Regions from separate parts of the Paraglaciecola sp. L1A13 genome, predicted to be linked through region 1. Evidence: predicted binding sites of a transcription regulator. Region 1 holds the regulator's gene; each other region holds the start of a gene.
What was found. The regulator LexA, encoded in region 1, represses DNA repair genes until DNA is damaged. The targets are predictions, from matches to a motif close to TACTGTATNNNNATACAGTA.
Positions count from the first base shown of each region.

Region 2: a site for LexA is predicted at 1,147-1,166, ahead of cphA (cyanophycin synthetase). Genes of this name have one in related genera too.
Region 3: a site for LexA is predicted at 954-973, ahead of GQR89_RS09530 (LexA family transcriptional regulator). Genes of this name have one in related genera too.

Region 1 covers NZ_CP047024.1:4,891,025-4,893,234, forward strand. Annotated here, with positions in the region: gene coxB (cytochrome c oxidase subunit II) at 1-155, opposite strand, end outside; gene lexA (transcriptional repressor LexA) at 562-1,185, opposite strand; gene plsB (glycerol-3-phosphate 1-O-acyltransferase PlsB) at 1,378-2,210, shown strand, end outside.
Region 2 covers NZ_CP047024.1:3,263,914-3,266,123, reverse strand. Annotated here, with positions in the region: gene iadA (beta-aspartyl-peptidase) at 1-271, shown strand, start outside; gene GQR89_RS13640 (cyanophycinase) at 274-1,092, shown strand; gene cphA (cyanophycin synthetase) at 1,262-2,210, shown strand, end outside.
Region 3 covers NZ_CP047024.1:2,295,537-2,297,746, reverse strand. Annotated here, with positions in the region: gene GQR89_RS09535 (hypothetical protein) at 1-362, opposite strand, end outside; gene GQR89_RS09530 (LexA family transcriptional regulator) at 975-1,379, shown strand; gene GQR89_RS09525 (Y-family DNA polymerase) at 1,381-2,210, shown strand, end outside.

The DNA.
Region 1 (2,210 bases):
ATAACCACACAAATAATAAACATCAACATATGCAAGTCATATACATCCGCACTGATGTCCGTGACACCTTTGCGCATATTTAGTTGATATTGATCTAAGTCAGATACGGACTCTGCGAAAACAGTACCGCTTTGAAACGCGCTTAGCATTGCCATCACACTCAACGAAATTTTCTTCACTCGACCCCCTGCTTGTCAAACGTTTGAAATAGTGGCGATAGCCAGCAAAATTTACGTCTTCATTTATTATTATAAGATTCAATACAAGTTAATAAATGTTACCAACTTGTTAAGGATGCAACAAGCATTACCCAAAACAGGGGGAAGAGTCCAGCTATTTTGTTTATTTTATATTCAATTGGGTAAAATTTAATCAATCAATCAGTATGTTACGTTTACATCTCAGTAACAAAAAAAATTGCAATAATAATCTAGATGAGGCTTGTTATAGAGTATAAATAGGGGGGGAAATGTTCATTCAAAAATGCATTGGGGCTTCATTGCGAAACCCCAAACGTAATACATATTTATCAGAGTAAATCAGTACAAACTGTTTACCTGCTTACATCCAATCTGAATTACGTATCACGCCCACAGCGATACCTTCAATATTGAAAGGTTGGGTTGCTAAGTCGACTTTAATGGGCTGAAATTCTTCGTTCTCAGCATGTAAGATTACTTGGCGACCTTTGCGTTCAATGCGCTTCACCGTGACATCTTCATCAACACGTGCCACAACTACTTGACCGTTGTGAACGTCAGTAGTTTTATGTACAGCGAGTAAATCACCATCCAAAATACCAATGTCTTTCATGCTCATTCCACTAACACGTAGTAAAAAATCAGCACTAGGCTTGAATAAATTCGGATCGACTTTATAGTGCATTTCAACATGCTCTTGAGCCAAAATCGGTTCGCCAGCAGCTACTCGCCCAATGAGAGGCAAACCTTGATTTTCTAATTGATCTTCTAATGGCTCAGTAAGTCTAATACCTCTGGAGGTACCCGGTAATATTTGAATGGCGCCTTTTCGTGCTAAAGCTTTTAAATGTTCTTCAGCGGCATTAGCAGATTTAAAACCAAGATGCCTCGCAATTTCCGCACGTGTAGGCGGCATTCCGGTATCGATCATAGTGGTTTTAATCAATTGCAAGACTTCTTCTTGCCTAAGAGTTAGTGGACGCATACACAGCCTGTTGTTTCATACAGTTTAACTGTGAGTATATACAGTCGTTGCTAAATCTCAAATATTTATTGTTCACAGTCGTTTGAGGGGGAATTTATACAAGACCTCTGACCTGTAAACTGATCCTACGGGGTGGAAAAGCTGAATAACGTGGTATCCTATTGAGGTCTTTCACTATTTAGGTACCACTCTATGGCATGGCTGCATACACTGCTGCTAACAATTATATCTGTTCCGCTTAAATGGCTCGTTAAGGTCAACAGCATCCCCACAGATATACAGACTGAACTTGGGATCGATACAGCTAAACCTATTATCTATTTATTACGCACGCACTCGGTCACCGACCAATTTGCTTTAAAGATGTCGACCAATTACTTGGGTTTGCCCAAACCAACTGATACGGTGAGTATTGGTGGCCAAGAATTACCCGCCTGTTTGTATTTACAACAACCTCGCTCGATCTTGACCCGTAAAGTTAAAATTACCAAAATCGCCGATGATGTCACTCGACTATTTCAAATTCACAGAGAACACCCCGAATTAGATTTGCAAATAGTACCCGTTTCAATATTTTGGGGTAGGGCGCCGGGCCGCAAACTATCAGGTTGGTCAGATATTATTGCCCACCAAGTCTCTCCCAATTGGCTGCGTAAATTCTTTATCGTTTTATTTTTAGGCCGTGATAATTTTGTGTGCTATAGCAAAGCTGTATCTTCACGCACCATGGCGGATTTAAAAGGCAGTGACGAAGAAATAGCCCATAAGCTGATTCGATTAGCCGGAACACATTTTCATCGCCGCCGTCAAAACCTGATTGGTCCAACCTTATTAGAGCGCCAAGCACTTTATAACGCAGTTTTAGGTGCCGACTCTGTGCGTCAAGCGGTGAATGACGAAGCTCGCGGTAAAAAACAATCCAAACACCAAATTCAAGCTAAAGCCAAAAAATACGTTGACGAAATTGCTGCTGATTATCGTGAAGGCATCGTTAGGATCGGCGACCGCTTGCTAACTAAAATCTG
Region 2 (2,210 bases), 1.6 Mb from region 1:
GACCAAGATGGATTTTGCTAGTTCTTCATCAATGACGGATGTGTTTTATCAATTGTTAGATGAAGGTGTCACAATGGAAGCCTGTTTGCCATTTTTTACCAGTAATGTTGCAGACTTGATGAATTTTAAAAAGAAAGGCCGATTAACCCTAGGGTGTGACGCTGATTTGTTAATACTAGACCCTAAAATGCGTATCAAACATGTAATGGCACAAGGCCAATGGCATGTATTTGATACGCAAATAATTAAAAAGGGGTCGTTTGAGGAATGAATATGCCGTCTCCCGACGTAAATGGTACCCAACGAGGTTATATTATCCCTATTGGTGGTGCTGAAGAAAAAATAGACAAGCCAATGATATTACAACGCTTTGTAGATCTGGCTGGTGGCAAAGATGCCGTTATTTGTGTTATCCCAACAGCATCTCAGCTTGATGATACTGGTGATCGTTACGAAAAAATATTTCAGGAACTGGGCGCCGGTAGTACGTACTCTTTACCCATCACGGAACGTGCTGATGCGCAGAAACAGGAATATGTGGATCAGCTTGAAAAAAGTACCGCGATATTTATTACTGGCGGTAATCAGCTAAGATTATCCACTATTTTGGGGGGGACGCCCATCGTCACCGCTATACGCCAGCTCAATGCCAAAGGCGTGCATTATGCAGGTACGTCAGCAGGAGCCGCTATTGTGTCTCAGCATATGATAACGGGTGGGAATACTGGTATTGTGCCTACAGCGGACGGTGTAAGCCTTGCTCCAGGAATGGGGCTAATCAATACGGTTGTGATTGATCAACATTTTAACCAGCGCAATCGTCTGTCAAGGTTGCTCAGCGCTGTGTCTTATAATCCATTTCTAATCGGAATGGGACTAGACGAAGATACTGCAGCCTTTATTGATGGTGATAATGTATTGACCGTGGTCGGTAGTGGTGCGATTACAATAATAGACCCATCGGACATTGAGCATTCCTCAATGGCTGATGCTGGTGGCGACGAAGCGCTGACGTTATTGAACTTGAAAATGCATATACTGGCACCAGGCAGTCGTTACGATATAACGAACAAACAGGCCTATATTAAATAACATCTGCACTAGATTTATTTATGCTGTGCCCTTATAGAAAACAGTAGCTTAGGCTACTGTTTTTTTATACCTTAGGTACATACAACTCGGTGAGAAAATCAGTAAACATCTTCACGCTAAATTGTCTGCTCGATGTCCTACAACAAATTAAACTAAAGGGAAGAACGCTATGAAGATAATTAGCACAAATGTGTATGTTGGCCCCAATGTGTACGCAAATTTTCCTGTTATCCGACATCAGATCGATATTGGTGAATTAGAAAACTGGCCTTCAGTAAAGCTGGGGGATAATTTCATAAATGGTTTAGTTTCTGCTCTGCCTACTTTGCAAAGTCACGGATGTTCCTATCGCGAAGAAGGGGGGTTTTTACGTCGACTCAAAGAAGACGAAGGCACTTGGATTGGTCATATCTGGGAGCACGTTGCATTAGAATTACAACACCTAGCTGGTTCAGACGTTACATACGGTAAAACCCGTAGCGCAGGAAAACACGGCTGTTACGACGTGGTTTATCAATACAAGCAACGTGATGTGGGGCTTGAAGCAGGTCAATTGGGCTTGCGCTTACTAACACATTTAATGCCACGGGAAGTGCAAGAAACACTTGTGACAAAAGTCAGCGACGATTTTGATTTTTCAGATGAGCTACACGACTTTATTCGCATGGCTCAACGAAAAGAGTTTGGCCCCAGTACCGGTTCATTGGTCAGCGCCGCTGAAGCGCGTGATATTCCGTGGTTACGGCTCAATAATTACTCTTTGGTACAGTTTGGTCATGGCAAGTTTCAAAAACGTATTCAAGCCACTATTACCAGTGAAACGAAACATATTGCCGTTGAAATATCTTGCGATAAGGAAGACACCCACAATCTGTTGAATGATTTAGGGCTGCCCGTACCCCAGCAAACCATGGTCTATGGTATTCCTCAAGCTATTCGCGCTGCACGCAAAATTGGGTACCCTGTCGTTGTGAAACCGCTTAACGCGAATCATGGCCGTGGCGTAACGATTAATCTGCTCAGTGATGAGCAAGTAGGCATTGCATTTGAAGAAGCGCAGCAATATGGAACCGGTAAAGCGGTGTTGGTGGAGAGTTACCTAAGCGGATTTGATCACA
Region 3 (2,210 bases), 2.4 Mb from region 1:
TACCCAGCGAGCCGTTTGGGATTTTTATTCATATACAAGAAGTGCTCAAAGCCGATGGAAAAAGCAAATGGGTTAGCGTTGTAATCAGCGTAATATTGATCTCGCCCTAAACGAGCCTCATTCACGCCCGAGGCGAAGCCACTTAAAAAGTCTTCACGGTTGTGTAGCGTTATACTCGTAGCACCCTCACCACTTTTCACAAGTTCAAAAACACCTTCGTTTACGAACTTGTTGAGCAATGTTTCGTTAAACGATCCCGTGTAAAACTCGGTTTCAGGGTCAAAATCAACAACAGCCATGCTGTTATTGCTGCTTGCTTCCATTAATGAAGCAAACAGTTCACGTGTTTTTTTTGATATCACTTAATTACCCTTTTCAACTTTAACAACTTCGCATTGCCGATTGATCAGAAAATGAGCTAGGGCCTCTGGGCAGGCTTATCTGGCTTGCAATTATAAACATTTTCGCTGTGGATTTTACCAAATTTAACAAATGTGGTTTGTTAATCTTCATCCTCGATGTATCCCACCCAAGATAAATACTCAATAAATAACAAGTCTGATGGTTACTATTTTGGCTACTGAAGACTAGACATCGCATGGGATCTGAAGACCAAAAGATAACCTAGTTATTTTGGGGGTTTAGCTCATTCCTGCCAAAGGTTCTGTCCAATGCTTTCTCTTCCTAATTCGAAACACTAACATATATGTCTTGGTCTGCTATCCGTTTAACATGTTCGTATAGATTAATGGGAATACCTAAATGGCACGTTTCTTCCAGATAATTAATGCTGCCATCCCTTAGTGACTCGCGTCAGTTTTATTTATGCCATGGGCAATATTAAATTCAGAATAACGCCACGGTTTAGCTACGAGATACAAAATTACGATGTTGCTGTAACCCTATAACCAAATCCGAAAAAATAATCATAAAGTTGATTTAAAAAACACCAATACTGTATATAATTACAGTATATGTTGAAATTTATCCCTATTAAGGCCTCTGCAGGTATTGTCGGTTTTGAATCACCTGCCACAGAGTACACCCAGTTAAGTCTAGATTTAGACCAGCTGCTTATTGATCATCCGTCTGCTACCTATATTGGTATTGCACAAGGAAAGTCGATGATGGGCGATGGTATCTTCTGTGGAGACTTATTGATTGTTGATCGTGCCCAAGAGATTAAAGATCATGACGTGGTTGTGGCTAATCTAAACGGCGTTTTTGTCTGTAAGAAAATCGACAAGGTACAAGGTTGCCTAAGATCTTCTAGCAAACACTTCCCACCTTATTTTCTGAGCGAAGAAGATGAGTTTCAAATAGAGGGCGTTGTCACGCGCTCTATCCGATTACACCGACCATTCAAGAAACAGCTGTAATATGTATGCCCTGTGTGATGTAAATAGTATGTATGCGGCCTGCGAGAAGGTCTTTGACCCAAGCATTCGCAATAAACCGGTAGTGGTACTGACCAACAATGACGGCTGTATCTGCGCCGCTTGTGGCATTGCCAAGCGCATGGGTGTGGGAAAGAAGTTCGTGCCCTACTTTCAGGTCAAAAAAGAACTTGAGGCCGTCGGTGCTGTTATTCGCTCCAGTAACTATGAGCTGTACGCGGATTTAAGTCAGCGCATGATGGACACCTGCGCGCGCTTTGCCCCTGACATCAACGTTTACTCTATTGATGAATGTTTTTTGTATTATGGTAAACATGCCTCGTCCCCCTCAGTTGGCTGGGAAACCCTAGCGAAAAAGATCAGGCAAACGGTATGGCGAGAAGTCAGGTTACCCATATGCGTAGGCGTGGGCCCTACGCCTACTCTAGCGAAAGTAGCGAACCATGCGGCAAAGAATATTGAGGGCTTCAAAGGCGTAGCGGTAATCGATAAGGAAGATATGCGTAAAGCTGTACTCTCTCAAATGCACGTTACCGATGTATGGGGCATCGGCAAGCGCTTAGGCTTACGCTTAAATGCATTAGGTATTCATACCGCGTGGGAGCTAGCCAATCGAGACCCATCCCAAATCAGAAAAGAGTTTTCGATTGTCGTTGAAAACACAGTGCGTGAGCTAAACGGTGAAGTTCGCCACAGCTGGGATACGGTGCGCGCCGCCAAAAAAGAAATATACAGCACGCGCAGTTTCGGACAACGCATCACTGACTATCAACAGTTACGCAGCGCGTTAGCAAGCCATGGTGAAACCGTCGC